4 regions of the Paenibacillus sp. FSL H7-0690 genome follow, and region 1 is predicted to be linked to each of the others. Evidence: predicted binding sites of a transcription regulator. Region 1 holds the regulator's gene; each other region holds the start of a gene.
What was found. Region 1 encodes Rex, which represses fermentation and respiration genes when NADH is low (regulators of the CRP and FNR family bind a similar motif). Its sites were predicted from a motif close to TTGTGAAATATTTCACAA; they were not measured.
Positions count from the first base shown of each region.

Region 2: the regulator Rex is predicted to act here: its motif matches at 1,073-1,090, upstream of nadA (quinolinate synthase NadA).
Region 3: the regulator Rex is predicted to act here: its motif matches at 1,427-1,444, upstream of MHI32_RS03970 (flavocytochrome c).
Region 4: the regulator Rex is predicted to act here: its motif matches at 1,398-1,415, upstream of MHI32_RS28835 (formate/nitrite transporter family protein).

Region 1 is NZ_CP150281.1:4,675,773-4,678,992, reverse strand. It holds gene dinG (ATP-dependent DNA helicase DinG) at 1-1,473, shown strand, start outside; gene MHI32_RS20615 (redox-sensing transcriptional repressor Rex) at 1,604-2,257, shown strand; gene MHI32_RS20610 (amidohydrolase) at 2,244-3,220, shown strand, end outside.
Region 2 is NZ_CP150281.1:73,792-77,011, forward strand. It holds gene ftsH (ATP-dependent zinc metalloprotease FtsH) at 1-901, shown strand, start outside; gene nadA (quinolinate synthase NadA) at 1,161-2,099, shown strand; gene nadB (L-aspartate oxidase) at 2,139-3,220, shown strand, end outside.
Region 3 is NZ_CP150281.1:879,778-882,997, forward strand. It holds gene MHI32_RS03970 (flavocytochrome c) at 1-1,215, opposite strand, end outside; gene MHI32_RS03975 (hypothetical protein) at 1,699-2,586, shown strand; gene MHI32_RS03980 (VOC family protein) at 2,728-3,117, shown strand; gene MHI32_RS03985 (aminoglycoside phosphotransferase family protein) at 3,152-3,220, shown strand, end outside.
Region 4 is NZ_CP150281.1:6,540,601-6,543,820, forward strand. It holds gene MHI32_RS28830 (MFS transporter) at 1-7, opposite strand, end outside; gene MHI32_RS28835 (formate/nitrite transporter family protein) at 467-1,294, opposite strand.

The DNA.
Region 1 (3,220 bases):
GAGCATCTTGTCATTGATGAAGCACATCATTTAGAAGATGTGGCTGGTAAACATCTTGGCATGCATATGAAGCATTTCACGGTGGCACACACGTTATCGCGACTGTATAAAGATAGCCGAAACGGACAGCTCCCTGCTCTGCGTCAAATATTACAGTCGTCAGGCAGTGAAGAGGCTTCAGAATGGAGCGGAGTCATCGATCGGATCTACCCGGATCTGCTTACTGTCAAAGAAACCTGGGATGCACTCAGCGACAAGCTGTTCAGCCTATTGCCGGAACGCAGTGATGCAGGGGCAGGAGAAGCGGGACAACTGGTTATGCGGTTGCTTCCTGCCCGTAAGCCGAAGGATTGGGATGAATTGGTTGCGCTAGAGAACACTATGAATCTGACGTTAAGCGACATCATCCGTAAGGGTGATAAAATGCTTAACGAGATGCGTGACCAGGAAAGCCAATCCTCAGCAGACAGCCTTGTTACTGATATTAGCGGTTTATTTAAAGATTTGGCTTCCATACGTGAGCAAGTAAGATTCTTTATGGGGCTGAATGACGATAATGTAGTATATTGGCTGGAGGCAAATGGAAATTACCGCAGCAAATCCCTACAGCTGTATGCCGTCCCTGTGGATGTTAGCAGCCAGCTTAAAGAGTTGTTCTTCGATAAGAAAAAAAGCATCGTGCTTACCTCGGCGACGCTATCTGTAGATAAATCTTTTCAATTTATGATTGATAATCTCGGACTTAACGAAGCTGCAGAAGAGGGACGTCTAATGACCTCACTCCTTCCATCTCCCTTTAAATATCGCGAGCAGGCACTGCTAGTTATACCGCGTGATTTTCCTAGTGTGAAGGGGAGTGTGGGCGATGCTCGATTTGTCGATACACTCGTACAGTCATTATCGGAAGCTGCTAAAACAACACGTGGGCGGATGCTGGTTCTGTTTACTTCTTATAAAATGCTGCGTCAGGTATATGATCCGCTTAAAGAGGCTTTGGCCTCACAAGAGATTACGGTGCTTGGTCAAGGCGTGGAAGGTGGCAGCCGGAGCAAGTTGATCCGCCGCTTTCAGGACAGTGCAGCATCCGTATTGCTGGGGACGAGCAGCTTCTGGGAAGGTGTAGATATTCCAGGTGAAGCACTGACTTGCCTGGCCATCGTGAGACTTCCGTTTCAACCACCGAATCACCCGTTGGCGGAAGCGAAGTCGGAGTTATTGCAGGCCCAGAAGAAGAATCCGTTCATGAAATTATCTGTTCCTCAAGCGGTTATTCGTTTTAAGCAGGGATTCGGAAGACTGGTTCGCACGGCGCAGGATCGTGGAATAGTTATTGTTTATGATACAAGGGTTATTGAATCTCATTACGGGAAGTATTTCCTTTATTCATTGCCTGGTCCCAAAATGGAGCATATGCTTACTGATCAAATGGTCCCTCGCATAGCGGAATGGCTAGAGGATGGCGGCGCTTCTTAAAACGCTCGTCTTCAGTTTAGCTCCTCCTTATCCTTAAGGGCGGTGTGTTACAGTCCCGTCCTTAATAAGGAGAGGTAGACGTTTGAATATGGATTTTCACAAGAACATTACTATTTTTAGGAGGAAAAATATGAAATCGGATAAAATATCAGAAGCCGTTGTTCGCAGACTGCCTGTGTACTTGCGTTTTTTGAATGATCTCCAGAATCGCGAAATATTAACAGTTTCCTCTCAGGAACTTGGGCAAAAGCTTGATCTTAATCCCGCACAGATTCGTAAGGATTTAGCATATTTTGGTGACTTCGGCAGAAAAGGTATCGGCTATGATGTAACGTATCTTATTGAGAAAATCCGTCATATCCTGAAGCTGGATCAACAGCTTAATGTAGCTTTAGTTGGAGCAGGTAATCTCGGACATGCCTTGTCTAATTACAATGCATATCTCAAAGATACTATGAAAATCACGGCTATATTTGATTCGTACGCTCCTAAGGTTGGACGTAAGATCAACTCCCTTACTGTGCAACCGATGGATGAACTAGGCAGCACAATTCGTGAGCAAGGTATTCGCATTGGCATTATTACCGTACCTGATTCAGAAGCTCAAAATGTAGCAGATATCCTCATTTCTTCTGGGATTGAAGCGATTTTGAACTTTGCCCCTGTGATTCTGAAGACACCACCGAATATCCGGGTGCATGCAGCTGATTTTACAACTGATCTGCAAAGTCTTGCTTATTACTTGCGGGATGGAAAGGAAGAAAGTGAACATGAACAACAATAAAACGATAATTAAGGGCGGGTATTTTCTGACTCCGGGAACGGATGAGCCGGTTCTGAGTGGATATATGACTATTGAAGATGATTTAATCACTTACATAGGAAAAGAAGAGCCTCAGATGGAAGCTGGAGTGCAAGTGGTTGATGGCAGCCGTCTGCTGTTCATGCCTGGACTTGTAAACACACACGGTCATGCGGCGATGTCTTTGCTGCGTGGATATGGAGATGATTTAGCGCTACAAGTGTGGCTTCAGGAGAAGATGTGGCCAATGGAGGAAAAGTTCACCGGTGATGATGTATACTGGGGAACCTCCTTATCTGTATTGGAAATGCTGAAGGGTGGAACTACGACCTTCCTCGATATGTATGATCATATGGACCGAGTAGCCGAGGTAGCTGAGTTATCAGGTATCCGTTCCGTATTGATGCGTGGTGTGATCGGGTTATGTCCAGAGGATGTACAGAATCACAAGCTTGCGGAAGCGATTTCTTTTGCCCGTAACTGGCATGGAAAGGCTGACGGTAGAATTACTACTATGATCTCGCCACACGCCCCTTATACTTGCCCTCCTGACTTCCTGGTTAAGTTCGTGCAGGCAGCGCATGATCTGGATTTACCGATGCATACGCATATGTCCGAAACGAAACGTGAAGTGGAACAAAATGTGGCGGATTACGGGTTGCGTCCTGTAGCTCACTTAGAGAAGCTTGGAATGTTCACACGTCCCTCGATAGTTGCACATGGTGTTCATTTAAATGATGAAGAGATTGAGATCTTGGCTCGCCATAATGTGGGTGTATCTCATAATCCGGGCAGTAATTTGAAGCTGGCTAGCGGAGTGGCTCGGGTTACTGATCTTCTAAAAGCTGGTGTGAAGGTGTCTCTTGGCACGGATGGCGCGGCAAGCAACAATAACTTGGATATGTTTGAAGAGATGCGGCTTGCAGCTCTCATTCATAAGGGTGT
Region 2 (3,220 bases), 2.3 Mb from region 1:
GCTAGCTGCACGTCGTAACCGTAAAGATATTTCCATGATTGAAGTGGATGAAGCTATTGACCGTGTTATCGTAGGTACTGAGAAACGCAGCCGTGTGATCAGTGACCGCGAGAAACGTATTGTAGCTTATCATGAAGCAGGCCATACTATTGCAGGTTACTTCCTTGAGCACGCCGATATGGTGCATAAAGTTACTATTATCCCACGCGGACGTGCAGGCGGATATGTTATTATGCTTCCGAAGGAAGATCGGATGATCGTTACCAAGCAGGAGCTTTTGGATAAGGTTACTGGATTACTTGGTGGACGTGTTGCTGAAGAATTGTTTATTGGTGAGATCGGTACGGGTGCATACAGTGACTTCCAACAGGCTACGCGCATCGTGCGTGCCATGATTATGGAGTACGGTATGAGCGATAAGCTTGGACCTATGCAGTTCGGATCTTCTCAAGGTCAAGTATTCTTGGGTCGTGATATTGGGCATGAACAGAATTACAGTGACTCCATTGCTTATGAGATTGATCAGGAAATGCAGAACTTTATTACTTCGAGTTACGAACGTTGTAAAGATCTGTTGATCAAACACTCCAAAGAAATGCACTTGATTGCCAATACATTACTTGAGAAAGAAACACTTGAGCTTGATCAGATCACACAACTGATTGAACAAGGATTCCTTTCCGAGGATGGTAAACCAGAGGGTGGCGAAGGTGTTGCCCATGAAGTTGGCGAGCCTGTCATCGACAATATCGGTGATGTGCGAGTTCGCATTCAAGGCAAGCCTGAGGATGAACAGTCCACACTTCCTGACCTGTCGAAGGATATCCCGAATAACCCTGATTCTGAGGGTAATGACGGTTCCGGTGATGACAACAAAGGTGGGGGCACTAGCCTTACCTAATTGGGTCCACCATTCATATGATGTAAATTTATCCGGAGAACGTAACTGTTCTCCGGATTTTTTATTTTAATTTTTAAGGGATTCTATGCCTTAAAGCCTGTCCAGTTACATTGACAGAGGCTGGAACGTTGTGTACATTAGTGATTAATATTACTTACTATTTATATCAGCATGTTCATTTTTTCACCATGATGGCGCATGCCATTTGATAACATCATGTCGGCGAAAAGCCGCGAGGATTTAAGGGGGAGAACAATCGGTGGAAGCTCTGGCGCTTGAGCGCAAGCAGGAACAGAATCGAGAACTTCGTATACGTCTTGAACAGCTTAAAAAGGAACGAAACGCAATCATTTTAGCTCATTATTATCAACGTGATGAAATTCAGGAGGTTGCCGATTTCCGGGGCGACTCTTTTTTACTCGCTCAGAAGGCTGCAGAGACAGATGCAGAAGTTATTGTATTCTGCGGTGTTCATTTCATGGGGGAAAGTGCAAAAATTCTAGCCCCGAACAAAACCGTCCTTATTCCTGATGAACGTGCAGGCTGTCCAATGGCAGATATGGTCAATGTAGACGGTTTGCGTAAGCTAAAAGCTCAACATCCAAATGCTAAAGTAGTCACTTATATCAACTCGTCCGCCGAGATTAAAGCAGAAACCGATATTTGTTGTACCTCTGCTAATGCTGTGAAAGTAATCGAATCCCTTGACGCCGAAGAGATTATTTGGGTCCCAGATAAGAATCTTGGTCAATATGTACAAGATCAGACGGGCAAGAAGCTGATTATTTGGGAAGGCTATTGCAACACTCACGACATGTTGACCGTCAAAGATGTAGTAGAAATGAGAGCAAAATATCCAGATGCGGAATTTGTAGTTCATCCAGAGTGTCGTCCTGAAGTAGTCGCCATGGGTGACTATGTAGGCAGCACTACATCAATTCTGGAGTATTGCCGGAAATCGGATCGTAAGCAATTTATCGTTGGAACGGAAGATGGTACCGGATATCAGCTTCGTAAGGATAGTCCAGATAAAGAATTCCATTTTGCTACCAAATTTCTTGTTTGTCCTAATATGAAAGTTAATAATCTAAAAAAACTGGTGAAATGCCTGGAGACGATGAAGCCACAAATCTATGTACCGCCTGCTGTCGCCGACAAAGCCAGAACATCCCTAGAGCGCATGCTACAAGTCCGGTAGCATGCGCTACTCTTTCGTTGAAACAGGTGAAAAGCGGTCATGATTCCACAATATTTGGTTGATTTTGATCTTCGGGATATTCCTACGGTAAAGACAGATTGTATTGTTATTGGTTCAGGGATTGCCGGGTTATTCACAGCTATTAAAGCCAGTGAAGATCGGCGTGTCATAATGATCACAAAGAAATCAGTAATGGAAAGTAATACTCGCTATGCACAGGGGGGGATCGCAGCTGTTATAGCTGAGGATGATTCCCCTGCTTACCACCGGCAGGATACCTTAATGGCCGGAGCAGGTCTTTGCTCCTCAACAGCTGTCGATGCACTTGTTAATGAAGGGCCGGAAGGCGTTCATGAGTTAATTCGCTTAGGAACTCTGTTTGATAAGGAAGATGGGGTACTGGCTTTGACTCAGGAAGGTGCGCACAGCCATCGCCGTATTTTACATGCTAATGGGGATGCTACAGGTTATGAGATTGTTCGTGCATTGGCGGAACAGGTAGCCGAACATGAGAATATTGAGGTCTGGGATGATCATTATGTTATCGATCTCATCACTGAAGGTGGAGAATGTGTAGGCGCATTATTGCAACGGCCCGGTGGTGGAAGGTTGTTCCTGCAAGGGGATGCGACCATTCTGTGCTCTGGTGGAGCAGGACAATTATATCGATACACTACCAACCCAGAAGTAGCTACAGGAGATGGAGTAGCGATCGCCTATCGCGCTGGGGCTCATATACGAGATATGGAATTTATTCAATTTCATCCTACAGCACTTAGTTACCCGGGAGCTCCTAGATTTTTAATCTCCGAAGCTGTGCGTGGGGAAGGAGCAGTCTTGCGCAATATTAATGGAGAACGGTTCATGGAACGTTATCATGACCTGCTTGAGCTGGCTCCGCGGGATATTGTAGCACGAGCTATTGTAAGTGAAATGGAACATACTAAATCAACGTTCGTTTATTTGGATATTACACATGAATCTCCAGAGATGGTGAAGCATCGGTTTCCCACAATATATGAGACATGTATGGGCTATGGACTGGATATTACAAGTGATTGGATTCCAGTGGCTCCCGCTGCGCATTATATGATGGGGGGGATTAAGACCGATCTGAATGG
Region 3 (3,220 bases), 3.1 Mb from region 1:
GCTGTTCCAAGTATCAAGCGTTGTTGCCAGCTTATCCTCTGGAACACCGATTTCTTTGGCCAAAGCTTCGATGGAATCCGCCTGAATCACGAAGCCCATTTTGTCATATTGTTCAATAGCCTTCACACGGGATTTAACACCGGAATCAAAGACCAGCGTAGCTGCTTTATTAGGCAGTGTATTGATGGAAGCTGTTACTTTATCACGGGTATCCAATTCATTGGTGAACCGTGTACCTTCACTGGAAACAAGGATAGCGCCTTCCCCACGAACAGCTTCGCCGATGAGGTAGGATTTTTCTTGCTGCACAGTCGGGTGAACTTGGATTTGATCCATATCGACGGTTGTGCCGCCGAGTTTCTCAATCATCTTGATGCCGTCCCCGGTACTGCCGATTTGGTTAGTAGTAACGTAGCCTTCCAAGTCAGGTCTTACTTCGGAGATCAAATCCATATTGGCACCGAATCCGCCAGTGGTTACAACGACAGCATCTGCCGTAATTGTTTTTTCCTCTGTTTGGTTAAAGAGGACTTTGACGCCATTTACTTTGCCATCTTTTTCAGTGATTTCTTTGACATCAGCATTCACGAAAAGAGGGATTTCTTTCTCTTGTACGTTTTTCACTAAACCTTTGACAAGGTATTGTCCCACAGCAGAGCCATCTTCAGGACGGTGTGTACGTTTTTCGTTCATGCCGCCTGTAATGGTGATATTGTTCAAGCGGATTCCGATGGAATCCAGCCAATCGATCGCACTCGCGGAATTATCAACGAAGAAACGAAGCATTTCTTTGTCGTTAGTGTCATGGCCACCTTTTAATGACTCTTCATAAAATAAATCATTGCTGTCTTCAATGTTTTGTTCTTTTTGGAATTTCGTTTCAGAAGCGTTCATCCCCGAAGAGGATTTGGTTGTGTTCCCGCCGGCAACCGGCATTTTTTCCAAAATAACAGGGTTCATGCCTTTCTCTTTGGCCTCAAGCGCCGCGGACATTCCCGCACCACCCGCACCGACAATGATGATATCATATTTATCTTTTAATTGATCAAATGGTGTGTAGCTTGCTTCAGATGCCCCGGAGACGGCTTCAACTTCTTTTTTCTCGTTGTTATTACTCTTGCTCTCGTTCACCTTGTCGTTTCCATTACCGCAACCTGCGGTAACGAGCATGACAGAGAGGACGAGACTCAGAGCACCAGCTGCTTTCTTTTTCATTGTTAACCCTCCACTTTTATATTTCTCTATTAAGATGTACCAAAAGAACCCGACATAAAAGAAAGGAAGTATCAGAGGGAGTTGGAAGTGGAGAAGCGCGCGCGTCGCTGTTATTCTCCTAACTTCAAATCTTCTACGGTTACGTCCACAGTTTCCATCGTTATTCTCTTTAGTTCATCTTCTTATTAAGTATACCATCAATCATGACTATTAGTGAAAGTTTTCACAAATTATACAAGTCGTCTATTCTAACATAGGGTAACGAAATATTGAGCGGATTAGGCGGAAAATGGACCATAAACCATATAACTAGAAGATTTGGCGTGAGATTTTCTCACTGTAGAAGTGGTAACTGTCACGGATTAGTAAAGCGGTTTTTGTTTTTCTGGATTTTTAAATGGTAAAATGAGAGTATTGCCTACTAGTCAATCCGGAAAGACTAACATGAGACATAGAAACAAATTCTAATTAATAGGTGAGAATATGGAATTTAATAATGTAATAAAAGAAAAAGTAAAAGAAGATAACTATAAAGTGTTTGCTTTACTAAGCCGCTATTTGAATAATACCCCCGACTTTATTAACAAAGAAGAAATTGAAGAAATCGTAAACTGTGGTGTATCTTATGAATACGCTTTTGGTTTAATGCTGGCTGCTGCTTTTGGGATGGATACGGTTGATAATGTTGATGATAAGGAATTGTTCAACCAATATTTTAGCAATATGCTTCATAAGCTTGATGCAAATGAATATTATGACAATCCATATTATAAAAATATCAAGATACCAACTATAAAGATTAATAATAGTGAATTAAAATATGAAAAATATAAACCTTTTGAAGGTTTTGTTTGCAATGATATCATCCGGACAGAAGAGGGAAGACAAATTCCTCAGGTTGGTTTTTTTCAAACTGAATTCATGTTCCCGGCTGTCTTGGAGAATGAAAGAATCTGGATGACGATCACACCAAATGAAATAGAAACAATGAAAGAAGCTGTTGATAAAGCGTTTGGGAATGTTCTTACATTTGGGCTTGGACTTGGCTATTATGCTTATATGGTTTCTGAAAAAGTTAATGTTGAAAGCATAACGGTTGTTGAAAAAAATCAAGATGTCATTGATTTATTTAATAAATATGTACTGCCACAATTCAGTAATGCTCACAAGATCAGGCTTATCCAAGCAGATGCTTTCGAATATGCAGAACAACATATGTCTAAGGAAAAATATGATTTTGTATTTACGGATTTATGGCATGATGTTTCTGATGGAATGGATATGTATTTAAAAATGAAAAAGTTTGAAAAGGAAAGCCCGGATACTGTATTTATGTACTGGATAGAACAATCTATTTTATGTTATTTGTAAAAATACTTTTGCCCAGTAACTAAGCTCTGTAGAGTTTCTACAGGGCTTTTTATTATTTTATAGTTCATTTCATAATTTTTAAGCCTATGTTACTATTTCTATAACCGTAAAAGGAATATTTTAGAATAGTAGGTGTATTTTATGGAAATCGGCGCGATCACTTTTTTTGTGAAAGACATGGAAAAGATGGTTACCTTTTATCGTGACGTCATGAAGATAGCTATAGAATGGGATGGTGGCGTATTTACCGGGGTTCAACTGAAGAGTGGTGTATTCTTTAATTTGTGTCAGCGGGATGCACTGAATATGTCACAGCTAACCTATCCCAGAGGGATAAACGGGACTATGGAAATTTCATTTGGCGTTCCCTCACCTGAGGACGTTGACAAGGAATTTGAGCGTATGGTAAAGGCAGGAGCGACTCCTGTAAAAGAACCTATTTCGCAGCCCTATGGGTTGCGTGAATCTGTTGTAGCTGACCCAGAAGGAAATTTGCTTGAGATCGTAGCGGGCATTCCAGAAGAATCATAGAGTCTATACAATCATGCGAAAGGAAGACCCATTTTTGAAAACTCCTATATCTATCATAAATTGGCTAGAGCACAACGAAATCATAAACGACTTATTAAATCAG
Region 4 (3,220 bases), 1.9 Mb from region 1:
ACTTCATAAGTAGTGTACATCCCCTGTTATATATGTGTCATTAATTCATCCAGTATCATCCCAAAACAGGGCTATGAGCAAGCATACACATTGACGTTTTATCGTGATAAAGTACGCATGAAATCTAGAGGATAAGACGCACATATCGCATGAAATATCCCGTCTCCCTTGGGGTTCACGTCCGCAGTCCTCCCTAGTTCTAATATCTATTCTTATTTTAAAGCCGTGGCTGTCGTCCGTAAAGCAAACTAAACAAGAAGAAACTGATTCGCTTTTAGAAAGACGGGGTAATAGAGCCTAGAAACACTCCCCCTTCAAAATTCGCCGTGATCCGATTTCGTTCCCCCGAGCGCGGATAAATCACGGCGGATTTTTTGTGTCTACATAACAAAAAGCACCCCTAAAACATTAACGCCACCAATAAGGCAGACCTTGAATGTTCTATGGAGTGCTCTATAAGACGAGCTTAAGCGTGTTTTTTGACACTGCTGCCGGACATGCTATCTACGGATTGAATAGCCGTAGGTGCTTTACGCAAGTATGCCATCCAATAGGCAGCTGCGACAAATATTGCCCCACCCGTTAGATTTCCGAGCCAGACGGGAACAAAGTTAGTGAAGTATTGCCCCCATGAATAGTAACCTTCAAAAATAGCTGCTGGAATTAGGAACATGTTAGCTACAACGTGCTGGAATCCGATCGCAACAAAGGCCATCGTTGGGAACCAAATACCAAGGATTTTGCCGCTGAAGTTATCTGCTCCATAGGAGAGCCATACGGCCAGCGCAACGAGCCAGTTACAGCCGATACCCGAAACAAATGCCGGAAAGAATTCTGCATCGATTTTATGACCAGCCATATCCACCAATTTTTCTAAATACACACCCTCTGAAGTTAAACCCACCACATGACCGAAGAAATAAGCTACAAATAATGCCCCTGCCAGATTACTAATCGTAATGAGCAAAAGATTCTTCACAACTTCCCAGAAAGAAATCTTCTTAGCCATAAAAGCAAGCGGCACGGCCATCATATTCCCTGTCAGTAGTTCTCCACCTGCAAGGAGTACCATGATCAGCCCAACGGGGAAGACTGCGGCTCCGATAAAGTTAGCAATGGAACCCCATTCCTGTGGTGCGCCAGCAATGACGCGAATATCTAATAAAAACCCGAGCGCAATAAACGCTCCTCCCAAAAAGCCCAGAATAAGTACGGTACTTAGCGGATTATGAGCTTTTTTTATGCCGTTCTCTACAGTTACTTCGGCAATTTGCTGCGGTTTGCTATAAGCCATGGTTCCTATCCCCTTCATCTATTTACTTCAAATTTGTTCCTTTATGACCATTGTAGCGTGTCGTAAAACACATTAACGTGATAATTATCACTTTGAGAAAACTAAGTGAAAGTTTTCACTGACATGTCAAATTTACTGCGACCTGTGCACAAATAGAAGTTTGTGTATGACCGGCTAAGCCAGCATATCTTGTTTCGTTGGATTACATTTGAGCGTACGCAGCAGCTATCGGACACCGTTGACCCTATATGCAGCTATATCTCACTGGAGCTATACCTAACTGGAGTCATACCTCACTATAGTCATACTTCACTATCGGCATTCTATCGGACTCGGATGACTCTAATCGTAGCTTTTGAGCATATTTGGCCCACACCCGGACATTGGACCGAGATGACCCTAATCGTAACTTTTGAGCACATTTGGCTTGCTATCGGACCCCATAGTCGCTATTGGCACGAAAAACACACTAGTTTTACCTCGTTCTATGTAATAGCTGCACTGGAGTCCGAAATCACGCTCAAAAGGCGATTATTTGCTAATTAGCGGCTTCTGAGTCCGAAAAATTCTGAGGAGGGCGGTGACTCGGCACGATCGGACTCAGTTGACCTTATACGTAGCTTTTGAGCACATTTGGCTCGCTATAGGACCCCATAGTCGCTATTGGCACGAAAAACACACTAGTTGTACCTCATTCTATGTAATAGCTGCATTGGAGTCCGAAACCACGCTCAAACGGCGATTATTTGCTAATTAGCGGCTTCTGAGTCCGAAAGCTTCTGCGGGGGGCGATGACTCGGCACGATCGGACTCAGTTGACCCTATTCGTAGCTTTTGAGCACATTTGGCTCGCTATCGGACCCCATAGTCGCTATTAGCACCAAAAACACACTAGTTGTACCTCATTCTATGTAATAGCTGCGCTGGAGTCCGAAATCACACTCAAAAGGCGATTATTTGCTAATTAGCGGCTCCTGAGTCCGAAAGCTTCTGCGGAGGGCGGTGACTCCGCATGATCGGACTCAGTTGACCCTAATCGCAACTTTCGAGCACATTTGGCTCGCTATCGGACCCCATAGTCGCTATTGGCACCAAAAACACACTAGTTGTAACTCGTTCTATGTAATAGCTGCACTGGAGTCCGAAACCACGCTCAAACGGCGATTTATTGCTAATTAGCGGCCTCTGAGTCCGAAAGCTTCTACGGAGGGCGATGACTCAGCACTATCGGACTCAGTTAACCCTAATCGTAACTTTCGAGCATATTTGGCTCGCTATCGGACCCTATAGTCGCTATTGGCACGAAAAACACACTAGTTGTAACTCGTTCTATGTAATAGCTGCACTGGAGTCCGAAATCACGCTCAAACGGCGATTATTTGCTATATAGCGGCTTCTGAGTCTGGAAAATTCTGAGGTGGGCGGTGACTCCGCACGATCGGACTCAGTTGACCTTATACGTAGCTTTTGAGCACATTTGATTCGCTATCGGACCCCATAGTCGCTATTGGCACGAAAAACACACTGTTTGTACCCCATTCTATGTAATAGCTGCACTGGAGTCCGAAATCACGCTCAAACGGCAATTATTTGCTAATTAGCGGCTTCTGAGTCCGAAAGCTTCTGCAGAGGGCGATGACTCGGCACGATCGGACTCAGTTGACCCTATTCGTAGCTTTTGAGCACATTTGGCTCGCTATCGGACCCCATAGTCGCTATTAGCACCAAAAACACACTAGTTGTAACTCATTCTATGTAATAGCTGCATTGGAGTCCGAAACCACGCTCAAACGGCGATTATTTGCTAATTAGCGGCTTCTGAGTCCGAAATCTTCTGCGGAGGGCGGTGACTTACCACGATCGGACTCAGTTGACCTTATACGTAGCTTTTGAGCATATTTGGCTTGCTACCATCACCGAAGCCAT